3 regions of the Kitasatospora sp. NPDC127116 genome follow, and region 3 is predicted to be linked to each of the others. Evidence: riboswitches for the same ligand, from Rfam matches in the RefSeq annotation. Region 3 holds a riboswitch; each other region holds the start of a gene.
The links. A riboswitch is a leader RNA that binds a small molecule or an ion and turns the genes downstream of it on or off. The one in region 3 is predicted to bind S-adenosylmethionine.

Region 1 (9,921 bases), on a different contig from region 3:
TGGTCCGAGACGGCGGCGACGGCCTTCTCGATGCCGCGCTTCAGGGCCATCGGGTTGGCGCCGGCGGCGACGTTGCGCAGACCCTCGCGAACCAGGGCCTGGGCGAGCACGGTGGCGGTGGTGGTGCCGTCACCCGCGACGTCGTCCGTCTTCTTGGCGACCTCCTTGACGAGCTCCGCACCGATCTTCTCGTACGGGTCCTCGAGCTCGATCTCCTTGGCGATGGAGACACCGTCGTTGGTGATCGTGGGGGCGCCCCACTTCTTCTCCAGCACGACGTTGCGGCCCTTGGGGCCGAGCGTGACCTTCACCGCGTCGGCGAGCTGGTTCATGCCACGCTCAAGGCCGCGGCGAGCTTCCTCATCAAAGGCGATGATCTTGGCCATCAGAAGTGGTCCTCCGGGACACGGTCGACTGCTCGGACCAAGGGGTGCCCGCGACGGACGGCCCTGGTGCGCGGAGGTCCATTCCCTCCGCTCCCGGGGGCCTCACCGACCCGGTCCGCTGTCACTCTCACACTGTGAGTGCTAACGCCAATGATTAGCACTCCGGGTGGGCGAGTGCAAGCCCAATCGGCAATCCGCGAGCCGCCGCCGGGGCCGCCCGGGAACGCCGACGGGCCCGTGCGACACGAGTCGCACGGGCCCGTCGAGAAGCGAGAGGTCACCAGCCGCAGGGCCGCGCCGAGCTCCTGGGGTCGGAAGGGGTCAGACCGCGGCGCGGACCATGTCCGCCTGCGGGCCCTTCTGTCCCTGAGAGATCTCGAACTCGACCCGCTGGCCCTCCTCGAGGGTGCGGTAGCCGTCCATCTGGATCGCGCTGTAGTGGACGAAGACGTCCGCACCACCGTCGACCGCGATGAAGCCGTAGCCCTTCTCCGCGTTGAACCACTTGACGGTGCCCTGAGCCATTCCGAACTCCCCTAGTGCTGTGCTGGCCCTTCACGCGCCCGCAGGTCGCGGGCCCGGGTTGGTTGAAGGCCGGCCCGGGGAACCCCCCCTGGGCGCAGCCGTGCACGCCGCAACCCTCCGTGCAGGACGCCAGGCGGCTTCCGGCGAGCGGGTGATTGCGTCGACCGCCGCTGAATGTATCCGGATCGACGCCCTCTGCAACAGGGCCAGCCACCGGTAATTCCGCCTCGATGTCAAGGGACAGGACGGGCCGAATCGGAATAATCTCGGCATTTCACGCCGGACATAGCGGACGAATTACTCAAATGTCCGCGGGAATTCTGACATCCGCCTGACATGTTTCACGGGCCGGTCCCGCCGGCCGGACGCCCCCGGGCCGAGCACTGCGGGGGCCGAAAGGGAAACCCTGTTCCCAACCGAGCCACACTCTACTCCGACTCGACCGGGAAATATTCCGGCCGGAATGCCAGCGGTCGCCCGCGCATACGGGAAACGGAATTCCGTACGCGCGGGCGACCGCGGGTTGGTCGCGAAGGCTCAGCAGCCGCCGGCCACCGCCGGGATGATCGAGATGCCGGCGCCGTCCTCGATCTCGGTCGCCAGGCCCTCGGCGAAACGCACGTCGTCGTCGTTCACGTAGACGTTCACGAAGCGGCGCAGCTTGCCGGTGTCGTCCAGGATGCGGGCCGAGATGCCCGGGTGGTTCTTCTCCAGGTCGGCGACGACCTCGGCCAGGGTGGCACCCTCGGCGGTCACCACGGCGGCACCGTCGGTGTAGGTGCGGAGGATGGTGGGAATGCGGACGTTGGCGCTCATGACTCTCCTTGCGGGGGCGGGGCCGATCGGGTGGTTCAGGCGGACGCGAGGCCGGCGGCGCGGAACGAGTCCAGCGTCGGGCGGATGACGGCGGTCATCCCGGCGTCGGAGACGGCGTCCAGGGTCTTCAGGCCGTCGCCGGTGTTGATCGCGACGGTCTCCTTGGCCGGATCCAGCTGCCCGGTCTCGACCAGCTTCTTCAGCACGCCGACGGTCACCCCGCCCGCGGTCTCGGCGAAGATGCCCTCGGTCCGCGCCAGCAGCCGGATCGCCGCCACGACCTCGGCGTCCGTGACGTCCTCCACCGCGCCACCGGTGCGGCGGGCGATGTCCAGCACGTACGGGCCGTCGGCCGGGTTGCCGATCGCCAGCGACTTGGCGATGGTGTCCGGCTTGACCGGCTTGATCACGTCCCGGCCGGCCTTGAACGCGGCCGACACCGGCGAGCAGCCCTCGGCCTGGGCACCGAAGATCCGGTACGGCCGGTCCTCGACCAGGCCGAGCCTGATCAGCTCCTGGAGGCCCTTGTCGATCTTCGTCAGCTGCGAGCCCGAGGCGATCGGGATCACGATCTGCTCCGGCAGCCGCCAACCGAGCTGCTCGCAGATCTCGTACGCCAGCGTCTTGGAACCCTCGCCGTAGTACGGCCGCAGGTTCACGTTGACGAAGCCCCAGCCCTCGCCGGCCGAATCGCCGATCAGCTCCGAGCAGAAGCGGTTCACGTCGTCGTAGTTGCCCTCGATGCCGACCAGCTCGCCGCCGTACACCCCGGCCATGACGACCTTGCCCTGCTCCAGGTCGTGCGGGATGAACACGCAGGACCGGAACCCGGCCCGGGCCGCCGCCGCCCCCACCGCGCCGGCCAGGTTGCCGGTGGAGGAGCAGGACAGCGTGGTGTACCCGAACGCCCGGGCCGCCTCGATCGCGCAGGCGACCACCCGGTCCTTGAACGAGTGCGTCGGGTTCCCGGAGTCGTCCTTGACGTGCAGCTGGGCGGTGAAACCGAGCTCCCGGCCCAGGTTGTCCGCCTTCACCAGCGGGGTCCACCCCGGGTTCAGATTGGGCTTCGACGCCACGTCGGCCGGAACCGGCAGCAGCGGCGCGTACCGCCAGATGGACGCCGGACCGGCCTCGATCCGCTTGCGCAGCTCCTCGGCGCCCTCGCTGCCGAACTCGTAGGCGATCTCCAGCGGGCCGAAGCACTCCAGGCAGGCGAAGCTGGGGCCGAGCGGGAAGCGGGTGCCGCACTCGCGACAGGACAGCGCGGCGGCGGGGCCGAGGTCGACGGGCGGGGGTCCCCCCGGCCGAAGGCTGGGGGAGGGTGCGGCGGTGTCGATAGCCATGATGGCGAGGCCTCTCTCCTCATCTTCCCCGTGGCACGGTCGCGCCACAGGCCGGAATTGGCACCTGTCCCGCCGGGGCCTGTCGACAGACAGCCGCGCGGGAAGGTTGCCGGGACGTCAACGGGCCGTTCCCTCAGTCCCTCTGGATGAGCTTGTGAAATTGTGGTGATGCTCAACGGCGACCCCGGCGTGCAAAGGTCCGACCGCTGTACGAAGACTGTATCCGAAGGCGTCAATCCTGAACGGGTCCGTCCGCCACGCGAGATGACCCGTCCCACCGACCCCGCCGAGGAGACCTCCGTGCCCGCCGAACCGATTCCCGAGCTCCTCCCGCAGGCGGCGTCCTGGCTGCGCCGCCGCTCCTGGAGCGCGGCCGACCGGCCGGTCCGCACCCTCCTCGCCGCCAAGGAACGCACCGGCCGCACCGTCAGCGTGGTCCTCCCCGCCCTGGACGAGGAGGCCACCGTCGGCGACATCGTCCGCACCATCCGCCGCGAGCTGATGGAACGCCTCCCGCTCGTCGACGAACTCGTCGTCGTCGACTCGGGCTCCACCGACGCCACCGCCGCCGTCGCCGCCGAGGCCGGCGCCCGGGTCGAGCACCGCGACGCCGTCCTGCCCCGGCTGCCCGCCGTCCCCGGCAAGGGCGAGGTGCTCTGGCGCTCGCTGCTGGTCACCCGCGGCGACATCGTCTGCTTCGTCGACGCCGACCTGCGCGAATTCGACCCGTCCCTCGTCTCCGGCATCCTCGGCCCGCTGCTGACCGACGAGTCCATCCAGCTGGTCAAGGCCATGTACGACCGCCCGCTGGAATCCGAGGGCGCCGTCCTGCCCGCCGGCGGCGGCCGGGTCACCGAACTCGTCGCCCGGCCCCTGCTCAACCTCCACTGGCCGGAACTCGCCGGTTTCGTCCAGCCCCTCGGCGGCGAGTACGCGGCCCGCCGCTCACTGCTCGAACGGCTGCCCTTCCCCACCGGCTACGGCGTCGAACTCGGCCTGCTGGTCGACGCCCTGGAACTGGCCGGCCTGGACGCCCTGGCCCAGGTGGACGTCGGCGTCCGGCACCACCGCCACCAGGACGGCCAGGCCCTCGGCCGGATGGCCGCCACCATCTACCGGACCGCCCTGGAACGCCTCGACCGCACCCACCGCCTCAAGGCCTCCGCCGACCTCGTCCACCCCCAGCTCACCCAGTTCACCCGCGACCCGGAAACCCGCGCCTTCACCGCCCACACCCACCCGGTGACCGCCCTGGAACGCCCCCCGATGCACACCGTCCCCGAATACGCGACCCGTCATTGAGGGGTTTGCCGCCCCGAACCCCCGGCAACATCCCAACCATGGGCGATCTCACGACCAACCGTTCGAGCGCGACCGGCACCGCCCCCGTCCTGGTTGCCTCCAACCGGGGACCGGTGTCCTTCAGCACCGCCGACGACGGCACGCTGACCCTGCGCCGCGGCGGCGGCGGACTGGTCTCCGGCCTCTCCGCCATCGCGGACCCGAACGCCGTCTGGGTCTGCGCCGCCCTCAACGACGCCGACCGCAGAGCCGCCGCCGAGGCGCCGCGGGGCCGCCTCGACCTGGCCGGCCACGAGGTCGGCGGCCAGGCCGTACGGATGCTGGACATCGACCCGCAGACCTTCGCCCGCGCCTACAACGGCGTCGCCAACTCCACCCTGTGGTTCGTCCACCACCTGCTCTACGCGACCCCCACGGCACCCGCCTTCGACGCCGGCTTCCGCACCGAGTGGGCCGCCTACCGGGCGTACAACGAGGCCTTCGCCGAGGCCCTGGCCGCCGAGGCCGCCCCGAACGCCGCGGTCCTCGTCCAGGACTACCACCTCTCCCTGGTCCCGGCCCTGCTCCGGGCGGCCCGCCCCGACCTGCGGATCGGCCACTTCTCGCACACCCCCTGGGCCCCGCCCGAGTACTACCGGATGCTGCCCGACGACGTCGCCCGGGCCGTCCTCACCGGCATCCTGGGCGCCGACCGGGCCGGCTTCCTGACCGAACGCTGGGCCCGCGCCTTCGCCGCCTGCTGCGAGGACCTCCTGGACGCGACCGTCGACCACGACGCGCTCACCGTCACCCTCGACGGCCGCACCACGGGCCTCGGCGTCCACGCCCTCGGCGCCGACGCCGGCTTCCTGCGCGAACGCGCCCACCGCCCCGACGTCGACGAACGCCTCGCCGCCCTCCGCCGGACCGTCGGCGACCGCCGCACCATCGTCCGGGTCGACCGCACCGAGCTGAGCAAGAACATCGTCCGCGGCCTCCAGGCCTACCGGCACCTGCTCCGCACCCGCCCCGAGTGGCACGACCGGGTGGTGCACATCGCCTTCGCCTACCCCTCCCGCACCGACCTGGCCGAGTACCGCGACTACACGGCCACCGTCCAGCGCCTCGCCGACGAGATCAACGCCGAATTCGCCACCCCCGCCTGGCAGCCGCTGCTCCTCCACGTCGACGACGACTTCCCGCGCTCGCTCGCCGCCTACCGCCTGGCCGACGTCGCCCTGGTCAACCCCATCCGCGACGGCATGAACCTGGTCGCCAAGGAGGTCCCGGTGGTCTCCGACAACGGCTGCGCCCTCGTCCTCTCCCGCGAGGCCGGCGCCCACGCCGAACTCAAGGACGACGCCCTCACCGTCAACCCCTACGACGTCATCGCCACCGCCGACGCCCTCCACGCCGCTCTCACCATGGACCCGAAGGAGCGCGCCGACCGCACCGGCCGCCTGGCCGCGGCGGCCACCGCGCTCCCCCCGCAGCAGTGGTTCCTGGACCAGCTCAACGCCCTGTGAGCGCCTCCCCGAGAGCCCCCAGCAGCTCCACCACCCCCTCCGGCCCGGCGACCACCAGATCCGCCCGGTCGGCCAGCTCCCGCACCGGCGCGTCCCCCACCGCACCGGCGCACACCAGCACCCCGGCCACGCCCTCGCCCCGCAGCTTCTCCACCGCGGCGAAGGCCGCCACGTCCCCCAGGTCGTCCCCCGCGTAGAGCACCGCACGGGCCCCCCGCTCCCGCAGGAACCCGGTCAGCGCCGCCCCCTTGTCCACCCCCGGCGGCCGCAGCTCCAGCACCAGCCGCCCGGGCTCCACCACCAGCCCGTGCTCGGCCGCCAGGTCCCCCACCGGCGCCCGCAGCAGCTGCAGCGCCTCCTCGGGCGCCGCCGTCCGCCGGGTGTGCACGGCCACCGACCGCCCCTTGTCCTCCACCCACGTCCCCTCGGGCGCCCCGACCCGCTCCAGCACCACCGGCAGCACGTCCCGCACCCGCGCCACCCCCGGATGCGCCTCCGGCGCCGAGAGCTTCCCGTCCTCCCACCGCTCGGCCCCGTAGTGCCCCAGCACCACCACCCCCGGCAGCCCCGCGAACCCCCCGTACTCCACCGCCACCGCGGCCGGCCGGCCCGTCACCACCACCACGGCCCCCACCACCGAGCCCAGCCGCCGGAGAGCTCCCACCACCCCCGGATGCGCCCGCGCCCGCCCCGGATCCGCCACGATCGGCGCCAAGGTCCCGTCGAAGTCCAACCCGATCACGGCGTCCCCGGGCGCCGCCAGGACGGCCCGCACCCCGTCCCGGCCGGCCTCGGTCCCCGGCACGAACATCTCTTCAAAACCCATACCGAAGCCCCTACCCCGGACCGCCCCCTCCGCACCCACCCGGCGCCCGGCCGTCCTCCCTGGAGCCGTCCCGTCACCGGGCCCCCCGCCGGGCCTCGCGAATCCGCCGCAACCGATTCACCAGCACCGGCGCGTGCGCCAACGCCGCCTCCCGGTCCAGCAGAGCGTTCAGCACCTGGTAGTACCGCGTCGAGGAGAGCCCCAGCTCCTCCCGGATCGCCCGCTCCTTGGCCCCCGCCGTACGCCACTGCCGCCCTTCCAGCGCCAGCACCGCCCGCTCCCGCTCACTCAGCCCACCCGGTTCGCCCACCGGAACCACCTCCGTCCACCGCTACGGAGTGTCATTCTCGCGCGCAACCCCGACACACCCTGCTCGCCCCACCGCTCCCCGCGCCCGGCTACCGTCACCCCCATGACCACGCCCAGCTTCGCCCTGCACGTCCCCACCGCCGACCTCGACCCCGACCCGCTGGACCCGTCCCAGGTCGTCTCCGGTTCCCCCGAGGTCACCGGCAAGGTGCTGTCCGAGTCGGCCGACGGCCGCCACCTGCGCGGTCTCTGGCAGATCACCCCCGGTGTGGTCACCGACGTGGAGGCGGACGAGATGTTCGTGGTGCTCAGCGGCCGGGCCACCATCGAGATCGAGGGCGGCCCGACCCTGGAGGTCGGCCCCGGCGACTGCGCGGTCCTGCGCGAGGGCGACCGCACCACCTGGACGGTCCACGAGACCCTCCGCAAGGCCTACGCCATCACGCTCCCCTGAAGCAGCACCCCCAGCGGGGCCGGGGCGGGTCCCGGCCCCGCCCCGGTCCCCGGTCCTACTTGCGGACCTTGGCCGCTTCCTTCACCGCCGCGTCCTGCAGTCCCCCGAGCACCTGCTTGGGATCGCCGGTGACGGCCTGCCCGATCCCCGCCTTGATCCCGTTGCTGACCTCGCCCCAGGCCGGGTCGCCGAACGGGTAGAAGCTCGCGTTGGCCAGCCCGACCGCGAACTGCTTGAGGTCCTCGTGCTTGGGGTCCGACGACATCTGGGCGAAGGCGTCCTGGGTGACCGGCAGGAGGTTGTACTGCTCGTCGAACTTCAGCTGGTTGTCCTTGCCGTAGACGAAGGACAGGAACTTCTTGATCTCGTTCTTGTGCCCGTTCGCCTTGAACGCCATCATCCAGTCGGCGACCCCGAGGCTCCCGGTCCGCCCGACGCCGTCCTTCTTGGGGATCGGCGCCGTCCCGAAGTCGATCTTCCCGGCGGTCGCCATCCGCAGCAGCGTCGGGTGCCCGTTCAGCATCGCGACCTTCCCGGCGGCGAAGTCCTGGAACACCGGGGTGCGGTTCATCCTGCCCGGGTCCGGGTACGTCAGCCCGGTGCTCACCAGGTTGCTCTTCAGCCAGCCGAAGGTCGCCTGGTTCTGGGCGCTGTCGATGGTGTAGTTGCCGACGTCGTCGGAGATGCTGCCGCCGCCGCTCAGCGTCCACAGCATCGATTCGGCCGGCGCCTCCTCCGGCCCCAGCGGCAGCCCGTACGGGGTCACCCCCGGCACCTTGGCCTTGATCTTCTCCGCGTCCTGCCGCAGTTCGTTCCAGGTGGCGGGCGGCTGGGTGATCCCGGCCTGCCGGAACATCGCCTTGTTGTAGAAGAGCACCCGCGACGAGGAGACGAACGGGATGCCGTACTGCGTCCCGAGCACCTGCCCGGCGTGGGCGAAGGTGTCCAGGAACCTGGCCTGGGTGTCCACCGAGAGCACGTCGGAGGCCGGGTAGAGCCGGTCCGCCGCGACCTGGTCCGCGAAGCCGCCGGTCTGGAGCAGGTCCGGCGACTTGCCGGCCGCGATCATGTCCTCGACCTTCTTGCCGATCTCGGTCCAGCTGTCCACCTCGACGCTGACCTTGATCCCGGGGTTCGCGGCCTCGAAGTCCCTGGCGACGGTGTCCCAGTAGTGCTGGGAGCTCGTCTCGGGGCTCTCCCCGTAGTCGGCGGCGACCAGCCTGAGGGTGACCGGTCCGTCGTCCTGCCCGCCGCAGGCACTGACCGCGGTGAGGACCAGTGCTCCGGCCAGCGCACCGCCGAGCACACGGGTGGGAACGTGGACGCGCCTGTTCAACGCGGGTACCGCCTTCGGGGGGATGAACGTGGATGTACGTCGACCGGATCGGGGGAAATCCGGCGGGGGGAGGCGCAACACTGCCAAACCCGCCGACCACCGGTCCACACCACCGACCGGGGTCGCCCCGGTAGTTATCGAAGTGCGCGGAGTCATTGCACAATGCGCAACAAAACCCCCGCCCCCACCCCGCACATCCCGTTCGGCACCCGGCCCCGCCCCCGGGCGCAAAGCCCCGCACACCCCCGCAGCTGCGACAAAGCTCACCCAGTATGGACCAGACCAATCCGACAACTGGACTAGACCTCTTCTACCCGCCCAAGGGAAACTGTCCTCCGTGAAGCACGTCATCGCACTCGATGTAGGCGGCACCGGCATGAAGGCCGCGCTGCTCGCCCAGGACGGCTCCGTGCTGTTCGAAGCACGCCGACCGACCGGGCGGGAGCACGGCACGGACGCCGTCGTCGCCGCCATCCTCGACTTCGCCGCCGACCTGGCGGACGAGGGCCGCAGCCGCTTCGGCGTCGCCCCGCTCGCGGCCGGCGTCGCCGTCCCGGGCACGATCGACGAGAAGAACGGCATCGCGGTCTTCTCCGCCAACCTCGGCTGGCGCGACCTCCCGCTGCGCAAGCTCCTCGGCGAGCGCCTGGCCGGACCGGACGGCGGCCCGATGCCGGTGGCCCTCGGCCACGACGTGCGCTCCGGCGGCCTGGCCGAGGGCCGACTCGGAGCCGGCCGCGGCGTCGACCGCTTCCTGTTCATCGCCCTCGGCACCGGCATCGCCGGCGCGATCGGCATCGGCGACCGGATCGAGGCGGGCGCGCACGGCTACGGCGGCGAGATCGGCCACGTCGTGGTCCGCCCGGGCGGACCGCCGTGCGGCTGCGGCGCCCGCGGCTGCCTGGAGACACTGGCCTCCGCCTCCGCCGTCTCCCGCGCCTGGGCCGAGGCCAGCGGCGACCCCGACGCCGACGCGGCATCCTGCGCCGCCGCGGTGGACGCCGGGGACGACCGCGCCCTCGCGGTCTGGCAGCAGGCCGTCGACGCCCTCGCGGACGGCATCGTGCTGGCCCAGAGCCTGCTCGACCCGTCCACGGTGATCGTCGGCGGCGGGCTGGC
Region 2 (9,921 bases), on a different contig from region 3:
CCACCTCGCCGGCGGAGCCGTGCGGCTCCGGGAGCTTCTCTTCTGACATGTCGTGGCTCATGACTTCTTGGCCTTGGTGGTGTGGGCGGCGACCCAGATCGCGACCGCGATGAGCGTGCCGAGGCCGAAGATCCAGCCGAACAGACCCTCGGTCACCGGACCGAGGCTGCCCAGGGTGAGACCGCCGGGGTTGGGCTCATCGTTGGTGGTGTGGCGGACGAAGGCCACGATCTGCTTCTTCTGCTCCTCGGGCATGGTGGTGTCCGGGAACGACGGCATGTTCTGCGGGCCGGTCTGCATGGCCTCGTAGATGTGCTTGGCGTCCACGCCCTCGAGCGACGGGGCGTACTTGCCCTTGGTCAGGGCACCACCCTGGCCGGCGAAGTTGTGGCACTGGGCGCAGTTGGTGCGGAACAGCTCGCCACCCTTGGAGATGTCCTCGGGGTTGGTCGAGGTGAACTGCTCCTCCGTCGGGGTCACCGGGCCGGGACCGAGCGAGGCGACGTAGGCGGCGAGCTGGTCGATCTCGGCCTGCGAGTAGATGTTCTTCTTGCGCGGGACCTGGGCGCCGGGCTGCTGGGCGGGCATGCGGCCGGTGCCGACCTGGAAGTCGACAGCGGCGGAGCCGACGCCGACCAGGCTCGGACCGTCACTGCTGCCCTGGCCGTTCATGCCGTGGCAGGAGGAGCAACCGACGGCGAAGAGCTTCTTGCCCTCATCGATCGCGAGCGACTGCGCGGCGACGTCGGCCTGCGCCTTGTCGGCGGGCGCGAACGCGGCGTACAGCCCCCCGGTTGCCGCCAGGGCGAGAAGTAGGACGACCAGCGCCGCCAATGGGTGGCGCCGTCGTGCGGAGAGCTTTTTCACGGAATAACCCCGGTGTCAGGATCTGGTCGACTGGTGGGTGCACCCGGCGGCCGGTCTGGCCGGCACGAGGCTGCCTGTCTAGGGCTGCGCGCGCGGTCGGTCGGTGGGAGCGTCGGCACCGGCAGAAGCGGCCCGTCGCCGGTGAGGGCGGGGGCCGCAGCCGGTGGCCAGCGACCTGATCAGCTGGTTACTTGATCAGGTAGATGGTCGCGAACAGGCCGATCCACACGACGTCGACGAAGTGCCAGTAGTACGACACGACGATCGCCGCGGTGGCCTGCTCGTGCGTGAAGCGCTTGGCTGCGTACGTCCGTCCCAGGACCAGCAGGAAGGCGATCAGACCACCCGTCACGTGCAGCCCGTGGAAGCCGGTGGTCAGGTAGAACACCGTGCCGTACGGGTCGGAGGACAGCGACAGGCCGTCCTTCTTGACCAGCTCGGTGTACTCGAAGACCTGGCCGCCGATGAAGACCGCGCCCATGGCGAACGTGAGGATGAACCACGCCCGGAGCTTCTTCACGTCACCGCGCTCGGCAGCGAACACGCCGAGCTGGCAGGTGAGCGAGGAGAGCACCAGGATCGTGGTGTTGACCGAGGAGAAGGGCACGTTGAGGGCGTGGGCCTTCTCGGTCCAGAACTCCGGCCCCTTGACGGAGCGGAGCGTGAAGTACATCGCGAAGAGGGCCGCGAAGAACATCAACTCGGAACTGAGCCAGACGATCGTTCCGACGCTGACCATGTTCGGCCGGTTGACCGATCCGTGCGCGTGCCCGGTTTCTACTGCTGTTGCTGTCGCCACGACGGACATTATGTCGGTCCCTTATTCCGTCTTCACGTCGGGGGGTGTCCCTCGGAGTGTCCGGTGCGTGCGGTATGCCCCCTTGGGGGGTGCCGGGGTGCCCGGACGGGGGTTGAGCAGCGGCGTGTCCCTTTTCTGATGGTTCCTCGGAGGGGCCTGCGACCCCGTTGCCCGGCGCGTCGCTGCACGGTCGGAGCAGCCGTGGGAGGTAGGGGGACGGGCCCGGGGTCGGCCGTACGGGTGGACTGGACGGGATCGGGTGACGGGCCGTCCTCCGGGCGGGTGAGCCCGGGGCGCGGCGGCTCGGGACGGATCGTGCGCGAGGGGGACTCGGCGGAGGGTGATCGGGAGTAGCATCCGGATCAGGCGAACGTGGTCCGGATCACACTTGAGGGAGCAGGGTCCATGGCGTACACGACCGATGAGACGCTCACCGTCCTCGTCTACAGCGACGACCGCAACACCCGCGAGCAGGTGCTGACGGCGCTCGGCCGTCGGCCCGCCGAGGATCTTCCGGAACTGTCCTACCTGGAGTGCGCGACCACCCCCGCGGTGCTCAAGGCACTGGAGAAGGGGGGCGTGGACCTCTGCGTGCTGGACGGCGAGGCCGTTCCGGCCGGGGGGCTGGGGCTCGGGCGCCAGCTCAAGGACGAGATCTACGGCTGCCCGCCGGTGCTGGTGCTGATCGGCCGGCCGCAGGACTCCTGGCTCGCCGCCTGGAGCCGGGCGGACGCCGCCATCTCCCGCCCGGTGGAGCCGGTGGCGCTGGCCGGGGCGGTCGCCACCCTGCTGCGGGCGCGGCTGGCGAAGCGGACTCCGGTCGTCCGCTGAATTCCCCCCCGGCAACTGGAAAAGAGAGGGGTAGAAGCGGCCCCTTCGCTCGATAGGCTGGCTCCATCCGTACGGACGTCCCCCCGGAGCGGGGAACCGACAAACAGCTGGAGTCAGCCATGGTGAACGTGAACCCTGCGAACGGCGGTAGCGACCCCGCGCAGGTGATCCGCACCTGGCCGGACCTCCTGGCCGCGCTGTTGCAGGGGGAGGACCTCGACCGCGCGTCCACCGCGTGGGCGATGGACCGGATCATGAGCGGCGAGGCGTCCCCCGTGCAGGTGGCCGGGTTCATGATCGCTCTGCGGGCCAAGGGCGAGTCGGTCGAGGAGATCGCCGGCCTGGTCGACGCGATGTACGAGCACGCCGAGCCGCTGGAGATCCCCGGACCGGCGGTGGACATCGTCGGCACCGGCGGGGACCGGGCGAAGACCGTCAACATCTCCACCATGTCGGCGATCGTCGCGGCGGCCGCCGGCGCCAAGGTGGTCAAGCACGGCAACCGGTCGGCCTCCTCCGCCAGCGGCTCCTCGGACGTGCTGGAGAAGCTCGGGGTGGCGCTGGACCTCTCCGCGCAGCGGGTCGCCGAGGTGGCCGAGGAGGTTGGTCTCACCTTCTGCTTCGCGGCCAAGTTCCACCCCTCGATGCGGCACGCCGCCACCGCGCGGCGCGACCTCGGGGTGCCGACCTCCTTCAACATCCTCGGCCCGCTCACCAACCCGGCCAGGGTCACCGCGCACGCCATCGGCTGCTTCGACACCCGGCTGGCCGGGCTGATCGCCGGGGTGCTGGCCGAACGGGGCGCGACGGCGCTGGTCTTCCGCGGCGACGACGGGCTGGACGAGCTGACCATCACCACCACCTCGCAGGTCTGGCTGGTGCGCGACGGGGTGGTCACCGAGACCACCTTCGACCCGCGGGACGTCGGCATCGAGCTGGTCGGCATCGAGGCGCTGCGCGGGGCGGACGCCTCGTACAACGCCGAGGTCGCACGGCGGCTGCTGGCGGGGGAGCACGGGCCGGTGCGGGACGCCGTCCTGCTGAACACGGCGGCGGCGCTGGTCGCGCTGGACCTCGGCGAGGCGCCGCTCGCCGAGCAGCTGGCGGCCGGCATGGAGCGGGCCGCGGAGGCGATCGACTCCGGTGCCGCGCAGGACCTGCTGCGACGCTGGTCGGAGGCCACCAGCCGGATCTGAGGCGGTAGTTGGGGAGCCCGTGCCGGAACGCCGGCACGGGCTCCCGCGCTGTCCGGATGCTGGATGCCCGTTTGACCACCCGATGGACGCGGCCTAGAGTCTTGGCCAGGTCATGAGTGACAGTGCGAAGCCCCAGCTGGCTGTCCGGCAACCCTCCGTCCGTGGCGGGGTGCCCTGGGTGAGGACCGGGTCGTCACGGCAAGCCGTCCGTGCGACAAGCGCGGACGCCCGACGACTAGCACTCCCGGGGTCCCTCACCCCTGAAGGAGTGCATCCTCATGTCCCCTCTCGCCACCACCGAGACCTGCGCCCCGCTCGCCGTCCTCGGCGCCGACGTCCAGGTCCCGCTCGCCAACGGTGAGAAGGTCGGCTACGCGGCGCTGGACTACGCGGCCAGCTCCCCGGCGCTCCAGCGGGTGTGGGACGACGTCGCCGCCTACGCGCCGTACTACGGCAGCGTCCACCGCGGGGCCGGGTACCTCTCCCAGCTGTCCACCGACCTGTTCGAGCAGAGCCGCCGCACCGTCGGCGAGTTCCTCGACCTGCGCGAGGGCGACCAGGTGGTCTTCACCCGGGCCACCACCGACTCGCTCAACCTGCTGGCCGCGGCCCTTCCGGCCGGCACCCGGGTGTTCGCCTTCGAGACCGAGCACCACGCCTCGCTGCTGCCCTGGGCGCACGCCGGACTGGGCGTCACCTACCTGCGGGCGCCGCGCTCCCGGGCCGAGGCGGTGGCCGCCCTGGACGCCGCCCTCGCCGGGGCGCCCGAGGGCCCCAAGCTGCTCTGCGTCACCGGCGCCTCCAACGTGACCGGCGAACTGTGGCCGGTCGCCGAGCTGACCCGGACCGCGCACCGGCACGGCGCCCGGGTGGTGCTGGACGCCGCCCAGCTGGCGCCGCACCACCGGGTCTCGGTCCGCGAGCTGGACGTCGACTGGATCGCCTTCTCCGGCCACAAGATCTACGCGCCGTTCGGCGCCGGGGTGCTGGCCGGCCGGGCGGACTGGCTGGACGCGGCCGAGCCGTACCTGGCCGGCGGCGGGGCGACCCGGACGGTGGCCCGGGAGAGCGACGGCTCGGTGGCCGTGCAGTGGCACACCGGCCCGGCCCGGCACGAGGCCGGCTCGCCGAACGTCATCGGCGCCTACGCGATCGCCTCGGCCTGCCGGGCCCTGACCGAGGCCGGCTTCGATGCGCTGGAGGCCCGCGAGCAGCAGCTGATCGCCCGGCTGACGGCCGGGCTGGAGCGGATCCCGCAGGTCAAGGTGCTGAACCTGTTCGGCTCCGACTCCGCCCGGGTCGGCGTGCTGTCCTTCGTCGTCCGGGGCTGGAACAGCTCGCACTTCTCGGCCGCGCTGTCCGCCGAGTACGGCATCGGGGTGCGCGACGGCCTGTTCTGTGCCCACCCGCTGGTGCGCACGCTGCTCGGGGACGAGGACGTCGCCCCGTCCGAGTGTGGCGCGCCGGAGCCCTCGCTGCCGGGCGAGCGCAGCCTGAACGCGATCCGGGTGAGCTTCGGCGCCGGGACGCCGGACGAGCACGTCGACCGCTTCCTGACCGCCGTCCGGGAGCTGGTCACGGACGGGGCGGCCTGGAACTACCGCAACGAGGGCGGGCGCTGCGTCGCGACCGTGCAGATCGACCGGGGGCGGCGCGAGGGCTGAGCGCTACTCGTCCAGGCCGAGGGCGAAGGCGGCTTCCAGGTCGTGCTGGGAGTAGGTGCGGAAGGCGATCTGGGTCTCGGTGTGGGCCACGCCCGGGACCTTGTTGAGCCGGCCCGGGATGACCTCGGCCAGGTCGTCGTGCCGGCGCACCCGCACCATCGCCACCAGGTTGTAGCCCCCGGTCACCGAGTAGACCTCGCTGACGCCGTCGATGGCGGCGATGGATTCGGCGATCTCCGGGATGCGGTCGACACTGGTCTTGATCAGGACGATGGCGGTGATCACAGTTCGGGCTCCTTTGTGGGGTGCCGCCAGCGTATCGGGCGTCGGCCGGGTCGTCGCGGGGGGTGGCGAACCACGGTGCAGGCGTAGAGGAACCCGGCCGAGAAGCCGATCACGTGGACCAGGTACGCCACCCCGGGCCCGGCCGAGTGCACCGACCACCACTGCAGGGCGAACCAGAGGCCGAGCACCAGCCAGGCGGGGAACCGCAGCGGCAGGAAGAGCAGCAGCGGGACGAGGGTGGTGACCCGGGCCCGGGGGTGGAGGCGCAGATAGGCGCCGAGCGCGGCGGCGATCGCCCCGGAGGCCCCGATGAGCACCCGGGTGGAGTTCGGCGAGTGCGCCTCGGCGAGCGCGAAGCCGTACGTGGTCAGGCTGCCGGCGGCCAGGTAGAAGACGGCGTACCGGGCCCGGCCCAGCCGCCGTTCGACGGTGGGGCCGAAGACCTGGAGGAAGAGCAGGTTCCCCAGCAGGTGGAGCCAGCCGGCGTGCAGGAAGAGCCCGGTGAGGACGGACAGGGCCGGGTGCTTGCCCGGGGTCGGGGCGGCCGGGCAGCCGGGGACCGGGTCGGGGGCCTCGGCCAGCTGCGCGGCGGTCAGCGGCCGCCCGGCCAGCACCTCGGCCGGGACGGCGCCCCAGCGCTGCTCGTACCGCTGCTCCGCGCAGACCCGGGCCAGGCCGGTGCCGTACAGCGGGTTGAGCCCGGCGGCCGGGCCGAGCAGGAAGACCAGGGTGTTGAGTGCGATCAGGGCGTAGCTGACCGCCGGGACGGTCGCGGCCGGGCGGCCGCCCCGGGCGGCGGTGTCGTCGGGGACCGCGAGCGCCATGCGGCCAAGCATCCCTCCGGGCGCCGCAGGTGACACGGCGGTTTACGGCAGGTGGACCAGTGCGGGTGTTCGGGCGACCGGTGGCCGCGATGGTTGCCCCAGGCAATAGGCTTGGGGCGGGCATTCCCGCCTCCCGCCGCCGATGCCGGGGCTCCGGGGGGAGCGCCTGGCCCACGAAGGGACCACCCGAGAGGACCCCCCGATGACCGTCCCCGCCCTGACCGCCGAGACGCGCTGGCGCTGCACCCTGTGCGGCAACCTCACCCGCTTCGACGTGACCCGCACCGCGCGGGTGACCGAGTTCCTGCACTTCGACCTGGCCGGCGAGTCCAAGGTCGAGGAGACCGAGGTGCTGAGCGAGACCATCGAGTCGGTGCGCTGCCGCTGGTGCAACGCGGTGGACCAGGTCGAGCTGGTGGCCCGCCCGGGTGCCGAGGGGGCGCAGGCCCCCACCGAGCAGGGCTGATCCCCGCCGCCGCGGCGGGTGGGTGCGCGGCGCACCCACCCGCGCCGCACGGGACAATGCAGAACAAGACGCACGGAGCGTGACGACAGGGGGAGGTCGCGGCCGTGCCCCGCTGGACCAGGATCGGAGCCGAGGACGTGGTGGACGCAGCGAAGGAGCCCGGCGAAGCCCAGGGGCTTCAGCCCGCTGCGGCCGAGGCCCGGGCCGGGGCGGCGGCCGGGGCGGCGAACGACTCCTCCGAGCCCGCGGCGGAGCACGCTGTCGAGAAGCTCGACCGGCCGCTGCCCGAGGGCGTGCGCCGGCGCGTGGTCGGGCTGGCCTCGGACGCGCTCGGCGGGCTTCCGGCGGGCGAGCTCCCGCAGAGCCTGCGTCAGTACGTGAAGTTCACCCCGGCGCGGCGGGCCAAGTACGCGGCCACCGCGCTGGCGGCGGCCCTGGAGGCGGAGCCCGCCTTCCGGGTGCGGATAGCGGAGCGGCTGCGCCTCGGGCAGCCGGACCTGGTGAAGGCGCTGGAGTCGGGCACCGTCCCGAGCGCCGCCGATCCGATGGACGTCGCGGCCGCCGCCTACCTGGTGCGTTCGGCGGGCTGGAGCCGGCTGGTGGCCGAGGCCGGCGAGGAGGCCGAGCGGGCCGGTGCCGAGGACGCGGCCGCGGAGTCGGCCCGGCTGGTCGAGAAGCTGCACGCCGAGCTGGCCGAGGTGCGGGCCTCCGCGCGGGCGGACGTGGACCGGCAGCGGGCCGAGTCGGACGGCGTCCGCAAGGAGGCCGAGTCGCTGCGCAAGAAGGTGCGGTCGCTGGAGAGCGACACCCGCCGGGCGCAGGCCGAGACCCGCCGGGTGGCCGGCGAGCTGGAAGCGCTGAAGGCGCAGTCCGCGGCCGAGCGCGGTGCGGCCGAGACCGAGGCGCGCAGGCTCAGGCACCGGGTCTCGGAGCTGGAGAACGCGGTCGAGCAGGGCCGCCGGTCGGCCCGTGAGGGGCGCAGCGTCGAGGACATGCGGCTGCGGCTGCTGCTGGACACCGTGCTGCAGTCGGCCCAGGGGCTCCAGCGGGAGCTGGCGCTGCCGGTCTCCCAGATCCGCCCGGCGGACCTGGTGGAGGCGGTGGTGCCGGGGGCGGCCTCGCCCCACGACGTGGCCCGGCGCGGGCTGGCCGAGGACGATCCGGCGCTGCTGGACCAGCTGCTGGCGATCCCCCAGGTGCACCTGGTGGTGGACGGCTACAACGTGACCAAGACCGGTTATCCGACGCTGCCGCTGGAGCAGCAGCGGATCCGGCTGCTGGGCGGGCTGGCGATGCTGGCGCAGCGCACCCAGGCGGAGGTCACCTGCGTGTTCGACGGGCAGGACCTGGACGTCCCGGTGATCATGGCGCCGCCGCGCGGGGTCCGGGTGCGGTTCAGCCGGACCGGGGAGACGGCCGACGAGCTGATCCGCCGTCTGGTGCGGGCCGAGCCGCAGGGCCGTCCGGTGGTGGTGGTGTCCACCGACCGGGAGGTCGCGGACGGCGTGCGGAAGGCGGGCGCGCGCCCCGTGGCCTCGGTGCTGCTGCTGAACCGGCTGGCGCGCCCCTGACCCCGAGCGGCCGTGCGATGCCTGGTCAGGAGTGGTTCCGGGATGGTGTGCGGGTCCCGTGTCGTCAGTGTGCGGACCGGAGTTCACACCTTCGGGGGAGTGGCAAAACGGATAGATCTTCACTAGGGTCTGGCGTCAAACCTATTTTCCGGAATCTCATCCCATCAGGTGAGTCCGTTGGAAGAAGGAGCAGGACCCTTGGCCTCCCACCGCCGTCCCAAGCAGCCGAGCCGCGCGCGGATCTCCGTGCTCACCGCTGCTGCTGCGACCGCGGTCGCCCTCTCCGCCCAGGTGGCCGCGCACGCCGCGCCGCAGCCGAACAAAACGGACGTCAAGGCGCAGATCGACCAGCTCCAGGAGGAGCAGGAGCAGGCGGCGGAGAAGTACAACGGCGCCAAGGAGCGGGCCGACCAGCTGCGCAAGCAGGCCGACCAGCTGCAGGACCAGGTGGCCCGCAGCCAGGAGCAGATGACCCAGCTCCAGGGCGGCCTCGCCGAGGTGGCGGGCGAGCAGTACCGCACCGGCGGCATCGACCCGTCCGTCCAGCTGATGCTCACCTCCGACCCGTCCGGCTACCTGGAGAAGGCCTCCACCGTCCAGCAGGCCAGCAGCAGCCAGGCCGAGGCGCTCAAGGGGCTGCTGGACCAGCAGCGCCGGCTGGACCAGGAGAAGGTCGAGGCCTCCGCCGTGCTCGCCTCGCTGGACACCACCACCAAGGACCTGAACCAGGCCAAGGCGGACGTCAACACCAAGCTGAAGGCCGCCCAGGACCTGCTGAACTCGCTGAGCGCCACCGACCGCGCCGCGCTGAAGGCCCAGCAGGCACAGGACGACCGCGCCTCGCGCGGCAGCGACCGGGTCGACCTCAGCAGCCTGCCGCCGGCCAGCGGCTACGCGGCCGTGGCGATGGCCAAGGCGATGAGCAAGCAGGGCTCGCCGTACGTGTGGGGCGCCACCGGCTCGACCACCTTCGACTGCTCGGGCCTGATGGTCTGGGCGTACGGGCAGGCGGGCGTCTCGCTGCCGCGCACCTCGCAGGAGCAGGGCCACTACGGCACCCGGGTGCCCTCGCTGGACCAGGCCCAGCCGGGCGACCTGGTGGTCTACGGCAACGACATGCACCACGTCGGGATGTACATCGGCAACGGCATGGTGGTCCACGCGCCGCACACCGGTGACGTGGTGAAGGTGATGAAGGCCGACGCGATGTCGATCAACACCATCCGCCGGGTCTGACGGCCCGACACGCCCGCGGGGCCCTTCCGGGGGCTGTGAAAAGCGCCACCCCTCGTTCGGGGGTGGCGTTCGGCTTTCCGTCCCTTCGCGACCACATGCTGAGAACTGATCAGCCATCTGTGTGCCAGTGGTCACCATCGGTCATTTTCACAGAAGAACTTGGGAAATCTTTGGTCTTTTTT
Region 3 (9,921 bases):
CGCCCAGTGGGAGCGGCTGTACGCCCTCTACGGCGAGCTCGGCCACCGGGTCGACCTGATCGACCCGCTGCCCGGCCTGCCCGACATGGTCTACGCGGCCAACGGCGCCACCGTGGTGGACGGCAAGGTGCTCGGCGCGCGCTTCCGCAACGCCGAGCGGGCCGCGGAGGGCCCGGCCTACCTGGAGTGGTTCCGCGCCCGGGGCTACGAGACGCGCGATCCGGAGCACGTCAACGAGGGCGAGGGGGACCTGCTGCTGACCGCGGGCTCCGTGCTGGCCGGGCGGGGCTTTCGCAGCGTGGCCGACGGGCACGCGGAGGCCCAGGAGTTCTTCGGCCGGCCGGTGATCGGGCTGGAGCTGGTCGACCCGCGCTACTACCACCTGGACACCGCGCTCGCCGTGCTCGACGGCGACGAGATCATGTACAACCCGGAGGCCTTCTCAGCCGGCAGCCGTGCCGTCCTGCGGCGGCTGTTCCCGGACGCGCTGCTGGTGGGCGGCGAGGACGCGGCGGTGTTCGGCCTCAACGCGGTGAGCGACGGCCTGCACGTGGTGCTGCCGGAGGCGGCCGTCGGCCTGGCCGCGCGGCTGCGCGAGCGCGGCTTCCGGCCGATCGGGATGGACCTCAGCGAGCTGCTCAAGGGCGGCGGCAGCGTGAAGTGCTGCACCCTGGAGATTCGTTCGGAGAACCGTTCGGAGGTCTGAGAAGCGGCTCGGCCGGGCACCGGTGATCAGTGGTGACCACCGGTGCTCGGCTGTAGATCGGCCGTTGACCGCCCCCGGCCAGACTGGTGCCACACCACGACGGAACCCCTTCCCCCCGGGGAAGCGACCCAAGGGAGCACCAGAGATGACGCAGCGTCCGGCCACCGCCCGTACCCGCCTGCGGCTGTTCACGGTCGGCCTCGGGGTGGTCGTCGCCCTGGGCGCGGGCCTCTCCGCCACGGCCGCCGTGGCGGAGTCGGCCGGCACCGGGACGGCGACGGTGGTGAGCGGCGACGCGACGCCGACGGCCGTCCCCACCCCGACCCCGACCAGCACCGGGCACGGCAGCACCGGCGACTGGAACAGCACCGGTTCCTGAGCGTGCCGGGCCCCGTGCACGCAGGTTCCTGAGCGCGCCGAAGCCGGGCGCAGGATCGATTCTTCAGCAGCCCGACGACAGCCGGTCGGCGGCCCGCCGCCCCTTCGGAACCGAGGGAGCCGCCGGGACCGAGGGAGCCGACGGGACCGACGGAGCCGATCCGGCCGACGGAGCCGACGCGGCCGATGCGGCCGATGCGGCAGAACCCTCCCGCGGGGACAGCAGCCCCGCCACCTCCGCCGCCTCCGGCAGCCCCAGCCGGACGAAGATCCGGTGCGCCTCCCGCAGCCGGCCGCCCGCCTCGGCCTCCCGCCCGAGGTCGGCCAGGGTCCGGCCCAGCACCACCAGCGCGTGGCCCTGGTCCCGTTCGGCACCCAGCTCCTCGCACAGCTCCAGCGACTGCCCGGCGTGCTCCAGCGCCTCGTCCGTCCGGCCCAGCGACCGCAGACTGTCCGCCATCCGGTAGCGGGCGTGCGCCGCCCGGGCCCGCAGACCGGCCGCCGAGGCCACCGCCAGGCACTCGCCGAACCAGGTGACCGCCTCCTCGTGCCGCCCCAGCCCGTGCAGCGCCAGCCCCAGCACGTACAGCGTGTACGCCCGGCCCGGATCGTCGTGCCGGGTCCGCAGTTCGGCCAGCGCCTCGTGGCAGATCGGCACCGCCTCGGCGGCCCGCCCGCTGCGCACCCGGGCCAGCGCCGCGTTCACCGTCGTCACCAGCGCCCCGGAGCGGTGGCCGAGTTCGCGGGCCAGCAGCAGCGCCTCGTCGTAGTGCCCGACGGCCTCGTCGTAGCGGCTGAGGAACTGGCAGACCAGGCCGAGGTCGTTCAGCGCCTGGCGCAGGATCACCGTGTCGCCCGCCGAGCGGGAGGCGGCCACCGCCAGCCGGGAGGCCGCCTCCGCCTCCTCCAGCCGGGTGGCGGCCAGGGCGACGTTGCCGCGGAGGAAGTGCGCCCGGCCAGCTGCCCGGTGGTCGGCGCGGTGGACCGCGGCGGCGGCCAGGGCCTGTGCGGTGGTGGCCAGCTGACGGCTGGGCGGGGCGAGGACGAACGGCGTGAGCGCGATCAGCAGATCGATCGCGGCGCGCAGCGGCTCGGGCCCCGGGCCCTGCCCCGGCCCGTGTGTCGGGCCATGCGTCGGCGCGGGGCCGTCGGCAGCGGCGGGCGGGGCGGCCGCGGCGTCGTCCGCGACGGTCCAGCCCGCCACCTGGGCGGCCAGCGCGATCGCCCCGGAACCCTCCGCCTCGGCCCAGGCCCGCGCCCCGTCCGGGCCGTCCAGCGGAACGCCCGCGCTGCGGGCGGGCCCCAGCGCGCCGGCCGCCGGATCCCCGGGAACGGCGTGCTGGAAGGCCGTGCACGCGGTGGCCAGCAGGTGGTCGAGCATCCGGTCGCGGGCCGCCACCGCCGCGCCGGGATCGTCCGGACGGCGCCGGGCGAACGCGCGCAGCAGGTCGTGGAAGCGGTAGCGGCCGGGGAAGGGCGACTCCATCATCGCCACGTCCACCAGGGCCTCCAGCAGGTCCTCGGCGTCGTACTCGTCGAGGTCCAGCAGGGCGGCCGCGGCCTGCAGTCCGAGGTCCGGACCGTCCACCGAGGCGGCCAGCCGGAACGCCCGGGCCTGGGCGGGCGTCAACTGGCGGTAGCTCAGCTCGAAGGCGGCCGCCACCTCAAGGTCGCCGATGCGCAGCTCGTCGATCCGTCGGCGCTCGACCGCCAGCCGGCGGCCCAGCGTCTGCACCGTCCAGCTCGGCCGGGCGGCCAGCCTGGCCGCCACGATCCGCACCGCGAGCGGGAGGTGGCCGCAGACGAGCAGCAGCTCCCGGGCGGCCTCGGCCTCGGCGGACAGCCGTTCGGCGCCGATGGTGCGGCCCAGCAGTTCGAGCGCCTCCTCGGGTTCGAAGACGCCCAGGTCGGCCTGGACGGTCGCGGGCAGTCCGGACAGCCGGGTGCGGCTGGTGGTGAGCACGGCGCAGCCGACCGCGCCCGGCAGCAGCGGTCTGATCTGCGCCGTGTCGTGGACGTTGTCGAGCACCAGCAGCAGCCGCCGGCCGTCCACCACCGAACGGAACAGCGCCGAGCGGGCGTCCAGTCCGTCCGGCACCGCGTCGGCCGGCACGCCGAGCGCCACCAGGAAGCCGCTGAGCACCGCCTCCGGGTCGGCCGGGGTGGCGTCGGCGCCCCGCAGGTCGACGTACAGCTGCCCGTCCGGGTAGGCCTCGCGCACCCGGTGGGCGACGTGCAGGGCCAGCGCGGTCTTGCCGACCCCGCCCATGCCGACCACGGTCGCGATCGCCAGCGCCTGCTGGCCGGGCGCGCCGAGGGCCCCGCCCAGCCGCTCCACCAGCACCGTACGGCCGGTGAAGTCGGCCGCGTCGGGCGGGAGCTGGGCCGGTCTGGGGGCCGGCACGCCGTTCCCGGCCGGGGCGGCGGCGGGTGCGTCCGGCGCCGCGGGTCCGCCGGCCGGCTCCGGCGATCCGGCCCCGGGCGCGGTCCGCTCCGCCGGGCCGGGCACGGGCGCGGCCGGCCCGGGCAGGGCGGACACCGGCCGCAGGACCGGCGCCGGGGCGGCCAGCGCCGGGTCGCCCTCCAGGATCCGCTGGTGCAGCAGGTCCAGCTCCGCTCCGGGCGCCACGCCCAGCTCGGCCAGGAACAGCTGACGCGCGCCGCGGAACACCGCCAGCGCGTCCGCCTGCCGCCCGGCCTGGTACAGCGCGCGCATCAGCAGCCCGTACGCCCGCTCGTGCAGCGGGTGTTCGGTGGTCAGCGAGGTCAGCTCCGGGATGCACCGGGAGTAGCGGCCGAGCGCCAGGTCCAGGGCGATCCGCTCCTCCAGCAGGGTCAGCCGCAGCTCCTGGAGCCGCTGGCGCTGGCGCTGCGCGAACGGGCCGGGGATGCCGGCCAGCGGCTCGCCCTGCCACAACTCCAGTGCCTGGTTCAGCAGATCACGGGCCTGCTGCGGCTGCCCGGCGGCCGCCGTGCGCTCGGCCTGCGCCGCCAGCTCCTCCGCCTGCGCGGCGTCCACCGCGTGCTTGGGCAGCACCAGCCGGTAGCCGTCCCCGACCGAGGTCAGTACGGTCGGAGCGTCCGGTTCCTCGCCGTGCAGCACCTTGCGCCACCGCCAGGCGTACGTGCGCACCGTCGTCATCGCGGTGCCCGGCGGCTCCTCGCCCCACAGGGCGTCGATCAGGTCGGTGGCGCTCGCGCCGTGGCCCGGCCGCAGCAGCAGCACCGCCAGCATCGCCTGCTGCTGGGGGCTGCCCACCTTCAGCGCGGTCGCGCCGCGCTGCGCTCTCATCAGTCCCAGCACCGAGAACCGGAAATCATCCATCCCTGCACCTGCCCGCCTCATGTGCTCGCCCCCGTCCGCGCACGTGCCGCCCCCCGATTCGATGAGCCCCTATCAACCCACGGCACCCCGCGGATGTCGAGGGATCATCGACCCGGTGGTGATCCGGCGTTGATCGGCCGTGACCACAATCGACGGTGTGGCGCCCGCAGTCGGCCCGGCCCCGACCGCCGGACCCGCCACGTCCCCGGTCGCCCGGCCGCCGTCCGGCCGACCACCACGGCTCTCGGAGGCGGACCCCCATGAACACCGACCTGCTCCACCGGCTGCTCGACGTCGACCCGGCCGCCGGACCGGTCGACCTGCTCCACCGCGCCCGGGGCGAGCGCCATCTCCCGTACCTGGTGCTCGCCGCGCTCGCCCGGGACGGCGTCCGGATGGGCCGGCACGCCCGCGCCGAGCTGCAGCGCGCCCGCGACCGGGCCGAGTGCTACGCGGGCGTCGCGCGCGACCTCGCCGACGCCACCGGGGTCCGTCCGATCCGCGACCTGCCGCTGGCCGGCTACTACCCGCCCGACCTGCCCCGGCCGCTGGCCGAGCTCGGCCTCGTCAGCCCCACCGAGGCCACGCTCTGGCAGGCCGTCAACCGGCTGGTCACCGATCACCCGGTGGAGTCCGTGGAGGTCACCCTGTTCGGCGAGCGGCCCCGGCACACCGCCGTCACCCTGCGCTGGCCGGGCGAGGACCCGCTGCTGGACCCGTGGTACCAGGTACGGGTCGCCACCGCCGCGCTCACCGGCGACCTCGCCACCGTCCCGGTCCGCCCCTACCTGGCCGCCGACGACCACGTGGAATGCCTGATCGCCCTCGCCGAGGAGGGGCTCGGGCGGGCCTTCCTCGCGGGCGACGTGATCGACGTGGCCCAGCTCGCCGGGCAGCCCTTCGACCCCGTCGAGACCGCCGCGGTGGTCGCCGCCTACCGGCTCGCCCCGGAGGCCGCCGCCCTCCTCGACCTCGCCGCCGAACACGTGCCGCTCGGCTCCCTGCGGGACGTGCGCACCGTCCTGGAGACCGAGGTCGCCCCCGAACGGCGCCGCCGCCGCGGCCGCCACCGCCCGCTCCGGCCGCGCCACGGCACCCTGCTGCGCCGCACCGTCATCCGGCACCGGTGGGACGAGGCCCTGCTGCTCCCGGCCGGCGACGCGACCCTGCTGCTCACCCCGGTCGCCGACTACCTGCTCGGCCCTGAGGGCACCCGGCCGACGGCCTCCGAACGCGCCGCCGCCCTCGACGCCCTGAATGCCTGGGACGCCACCGCCCCCGGCGGCCCGGACCGGGCCCCGTGCACCGGCCTGTCGGAGCCGCGCCACCGCTGAGCGGGCCCGCGGGCGGCGGCCGGGGGTGGGGGCCGGAGGTGGGGGTCGGAGGTGGGGGGGCTTGCCGAGCGGCCCGGGAAGTCTTGTATCGTTCCTGGCGAATCATCCAGAGGGGTGGAGGGACCGGCCCTACGAAGCCCCGGCAACTCCCCGTTCGACCCGGCGTCCGAAGTACGCGCCGTGCCGTCCGGGGGCAGTGCCAACTCCGGCCTGTCGCCACTGTGGCGCGGGAAAGATGAGGAGACACGGTGCTCTCTGTGCTGTCCTTCGCCCGGGCGCTTCCCGCCCCGGCGCTTTCGCGTACCCGTCTCGTGCCCGGCGCAGGCATTCGGCCGTTTCCCCCGGCCCGTCCTCGCTGACCACACCCCCCGGCTCCCCGCCAGGAGCCGCCGTGAGCAGCGACCGTCCGCTGCTCCGGGCCCCGAGACTGGAGTACCCCCACATGGAGAACACGAGCGGCGTCGGCGTGCTCGACAAGGTCACCTCGATCCTCGGCACCCTGGAGGCCGGCCCCGTCACGCTGGGCGGCCTGGTCGCCGCCACCGGCATGGCGCGGCCCACCGCCCACCGGCTGGCCGTCGCACTCGAACACCACCGCCTGGTCAGCCGGGACACCCAGGGCCGGTTCATGCTCGGCCCGCGGCTCGGCGAGCTCGCGACGGCGGCCGGGGAGGACCGGCTGCTGGCCGCGGCCGGCTCGGTCCTCACCCAGCTGCGCGACATCACCGGCGAGAGCGCCCAGCTCTACCGCCGGCAGGGCGAGGTGCGGATCTGCGTGGCCGCGGCCGAGCGCCTCACCGGCCTGCGCGACACCGTTCCGGTGGGCGTCACCCTCCCCATGAAGGTCGGCGCCGCCGCCCAGATCCTGCTCGCCTGGGAGGAGCCCGAACGGCTCCACCGCGGACTGCAGGGCGCCCGCTTCACCGCCACCGCGCTGAGCGGGGTGCGGCGCCGGGGCTGGGCCCAGTCGGTCGGCGAGCGCGAACTCGGGGTCGCCTCCGTTTCCGCGCCGGTCCGCGGCCAGTCCAACCGGGTGGTCGCCGCCGTCACGGTCTCCGGCCCGATCGAACGCCTCACCCGGCACCCCGGCGCCCACCTCTCCCAGGCCGTCGTCGAGGCCGCCCACCGGCTCACCGAGGCCCTGCGCCACCCCTGAGCGGGGGCTCCGCCCGCGTCGGGGGCCCCGCCTGCCCCGGGCTCAGGCCCGGGGCAGCAGCACGGCGCGGGAGGGACGCGGGATCCGGCTGATCACCGAGCCGATCAGGGTGCCGATCGACACCCCGAAGACCGCCGACACGGCCGTCAGCACCGACTGCGCGCCGTTCCCGACCTCGATCTGCGCGGTGTGCAGCAGGCCGAAGGAGCCCGGTACCACGATCCAGAACGCCGGGAGGTAGAGCACCTGCCAGAGCGGACCGCCCGGCAGCCAGTGCACCAGGGTGGCCGCGGCCGCGGCGGTGACCGCGCCGGCCAGGCCGCCGACCGCCGCGCCGTGCGCCGACCCCACCACCACCTGGACCGTGACGCTGACCGCGATCACCACGACGATCCACGGGACGGCCGAGGGCGGGGTGTTCACGCTGACCACCACACCCGCCACCGCGAGCGCCAGCCCCAGCGCGATCACCCACCAGCTCGGCCTGGCGACCTGTACGTCGGCCAGCGCGGCGGCCGGCACGCCGGCCGCCGTCGCGGCCGCGGCCACCCCGGCGAGGAACAGCGCCAGCTGCACCGCACCGGACACCAGCCGGGCCGTACCCGCGCTGGACGCACCCGCGGCGATCTCCGACAGCCCGGTGACGAGCAGTCCGCCCGGCAGCAGGATCGCCAGCGTGGCCACGATGGTCCGCAGCGGGCCCTCCAGCAGCCCGGCCCGGGCGAGCGAGAGGACCAGCAGCGCGACCAGGAAACCGGCGGTGACGGGCAGCAGCGGCCGCAGGTACGGCAGCCGCCGGGCGAGCACGGTCAGCCCCACGACGATCAGCGAGCCGAGCCCGGCCGCCAGCACGTTCGCCGCCACCGGCTGCAGGAAGAGACAGACCCCCACCCCGACCGGCAGCGCCCCGAGGTCCGACACCCACGCGGGCCGGCGGGCCGGCGCCCGCCGGATCCCGTCCAGCTCGGCGAGCGCCCGGGACCCGTCGAGCTCGTCCGCCCGCAGCCGGTGCACCAGGTGGAGGACGTCGGCCGTCTGCTCGAACCGCAGCGCGGTGCCGACCGGCTGGAACCGGGTGGCGTCGTCCGGCCCCAGCGCGACGAAGAGCCCGTTGGTCAGGGCGGCGACCCGTACGTCCGGCGCCCCCAGCGCCCGCCCCAGCCAGTGGAGTTCCTCTTCGACGTCATGGACGGGCAGGCCGCCGCCCAGCAGGGCTTCGCCCAGTTCGAGCAGCAGACGGCGGAGCGGGTCGGGCGGGGCGTCGATGCCCCGGACCGGGGGAGACTTGCTTGGCATGGCAGGTATCGTCCCATCCCGCCCGAATCGGTCCGACTCTGCCCCGGTCTGATCGGTTCTGCTCACCGTCCGCCCGTGACACCGCCGGGCGCTGTCACGGGCGGACGGTGAGCACCAGCTTCCCCGTGACCCGGCCCTTCTCGCCCTCGGCGTGGGCCTCGGCGGCCTCGGCGAGCGGGTAGGTGCCGGAGACGTGCACGCGCAGCTGTCCGGACTCGGCGAGGGTGGCGATCGCGGCCATCCCGGCCCGGTCGTGCTCGACCAGCAGGGTCTTCGCCGTCACGCCCAACTCGGCGGCACGCTCGGCCAGCCCGTCGAGGTCGTGGGGCAGGATCGACACCAGGACGCCGCCCGGCCGCAGCGTCTCCAGGGAACGCAGCCGGTCCTCCCCGCCGAGCGGGTCGAGGACCACGTCGACGTCCCGGGCCTCCTGCGTGAAGTCGGCGGTGCGGTAGTCGATCACCTCGTCCGCGCCCAGGCCCCGGACGAAGTCGTGCTTGGCGGCGGACGCGGTGCCGATGACGTACGCGCCGCGCGCCTTGGCGATCTGCACGGCGACGTGCCCCACGCCGCCGGCCGCCGCGTGCACCAGGACCCGCTGCCCGGGCCGGACCCCGGCGGTGTCGACGAGGGCCTGCCAGGCGGTGAGCGCCACCAGCGGGAGCGCGCCCGCCTCGACGTGGGTCAGTGCGGCGGGCTTGGGCGCGAAGGCCCGGGCGGGGCCGGTGACGTACTCGGCGTGCGAGCCGGCGCCGTACGGGTAGGGCAGCATGCCGAAGACCTCGTCGCCCGGGGCGAAGAGCGAGACGCCGAGGCCCACCGCCTCGACGGTCCCGGAGACGTCCCAGCCGAGGGTGAACGGGGGCTGCCCGAGGAAGATGCCGCGCTCGCGGTGCTTCCAGTCGGTGGGGTTGACCCCGGCGGCGTGGACGGCGACGAGGATCTGGCCGACGCCGGGCGTGGGCCGTTCGACCTCGGCCTCGTGGAGGACGTCCGGGGCGCCGAGGGTGGTCTGGGTGACGGCTCGCATCGTGTTCGTGGTCATGGACCAAGCCTGCGACCGGGGCCCTGACCTGCGAAATGGCAAGATGGCCAAAGACCGATAGGATCGTGCCATGTCTGCGATCGCACCCCGCAGCCACCGCGGCTCCGGAGCCCCTGGTCTCCGCGGCGCCCGCGGTCTCCCCGGCGCCCCCGGCGACCGGCCGCCGCACCGCGTGGTCGTCCTCGCCCTCGACGGCGTGTACCCCTTCGAACTGGGCATCCCCAACCGGGTCTTCCCCGGCGTGCCGGGAGCGTACGAGGTGGTGACGTGCGCCGCGACCGACGACCGGACGGTCGCCACCGACGCCGACTTCACGATCACCGTCGGGCACGGGCCCGAGGCGCTGGAGAGCGCCGACACGGTCGTCATCCCGCCCTACGCCCTGCACCGCGTCACCGCCGACCTGCCGGAGGCCGAGCGCGCGGCCCTCGCCCGGATCCGCCCCGGCACCCGCATCGTCTCCATCTGCACCGGCGCGTTCGCCCTGGCCGCCGCCGGCCTGCTCGACGGACGCCCCGCCACCACCCACTGGGCGCTGGCGCCGGCCTTCCGCCGGATGTTCCCCCGCGTCGCCCTGGACGCCGACGTGCTGTTCGTCGACGACGGCGACATCCTCACCTCGGCGGGCGCCGCCTCCGGCCTCGACGTGTGCCTGCACGTGGTGCGCTCCGACCACGGCAG

Region 1: linked by a shared signal. The riboswitch ahead of thrC (threonine synthase) and the one ahead of ACFVHV_RS33630 (IclR family transcriptional regulator) in region 3 are both predicted to bind S-adenosylmethionine.
Region 2: linked by a shared signal. The riboswitch ahead of ACFVHV_RS23845 (aminotransferase class V-fold PLP-dependent enzyme) and the one ahead of ACFVHV_RS33630 (IclR family transcriptional regulator) in region 3 are both predicted to bind S-adenosylmethionine.

Annotation. Positions count from the first base shown of each region.
Region 1 is NZ_JBHXTL010000009.1:68,431-78,351, forward strand. Features, by position in the region: gene groL (chaperonin GroEL) at 1-386, opposite strand, end outside; gene ACFVHV_RS05975 (cold-shock protein) at 708-911, opposite strand; gene ACFVHV_RS05980 (ubiquitin-like small modifier protein 1) at 1,449-1,727, opposite strand; gene thrC (threonine synthase) at 1,763-3,070, opposite strand; SAM riboswitch class I at 3,087-3,223, opposite strand; gene ACFVHV_RS05990 (glucosyl-3-phosphoglycerate synthase) at 3,335-4,372, shown strand; gene ACFVHV_RS05995 (trehalose-6-phosphate synthase) at 4,411-5,877, shown strand; gene otsB (trehalose-phosphatase) at 5,864-6,688, opposite strand; gene ACFVHV_RS06005 (DUF3263 domain-containing protein) at 6,777-7,022, opposite strand; gene ACFVHV_RS06010 (cupin domain-containing protein) at 7,116-7,466, shown strand; gene ACFVHV_RS06015 (extracellular solute-binding protein) at 7,522-8,802, opposite strand; gene ACFVHV_RS06020 (ROK family protein) at 9,140-9,921, shown strand, end outside.
Region 2 is NZ_JBHXTL010000062.1:27,930-37,850, forward strand. Features, by position in the region: gene ACFVHV_RS23820 (Rieske 2Fe-2S domain-containing protein) at 1-49, opposite strand, end outside; gene ACFVHV_RS23825 (c-type cytochrome) at 58-867, opposite strand; gene ACFVHV_RS23830 (heme-copper oxidase subunit III) at 1,055-1,675, opposite strand; gene ACFVHV_RS23835 (hypothetical protein) at 2,072-2,497, shown strand; gene trpD (anthranilate phosphoribosyltransferase) at 2,617-3,693, shown strand; SAM riboswitch class IV at 3,802-3,920, shown strand; gene ACFVHV_RS23845 (aminotransferase class V-fold PLP-dependent enzyme) at 3,972-5,357, shown strand; gene ACFVHV_RS23850 (Lrp/AsnC family transcriptional regulator) at 5,361-5,642, opposite strand; gene ACFVHV_RS23855 (rhomboid family intramembrane serine protease) at 5,639-6,466, opposite strand; gene ACFVHV_RS23860 (hypothetical protein) at 6,669-6,932, shown strand; gene ACFVHV_RS23865 (NYN domain-containing protein) at 7,037-8,503, shown strand; gene ACFVHV_RS23870 (NlpC/P60 family protein) at 8,702-9,739, shown strand.
Region 3 is NZ_JBHXTL010000115.1:15,075-24,995, reverse strand. Features, by position in the region: gene ddaH (dimethylargininase) at 1-706, shown strand, start outside; gene ACFVHV_RS33645 (hypothetical protein) at 852-1,085, shown strand; gene ACFVHV_RS33640 (BTAD domain-containing putative transcriptional regulator) at 1,149-4,409, opposite strand; gene ACFVHV_RS33635 (hypothetical protein) at 4,670-5,743, shown strand; SAM riboswitch class I at 5,843-5,985, shown strand; gene ACFVHV_RS33630 (IclR family transcriptional regulator) at 6,186-6,899, shown strand; gene ACFVHV_RS33625 (threonine/serine exporter family protein) at 6,942-8,195, opposite strand; gene ACFVHV_RS33620 (NADP-dependent oxidoreductase) at 8,290-9,240, opposite strand; gene ACFVHV_RS33615 (helix-turn-helix domain-containing protein) at 9,413-9,921, shown strand, end outside.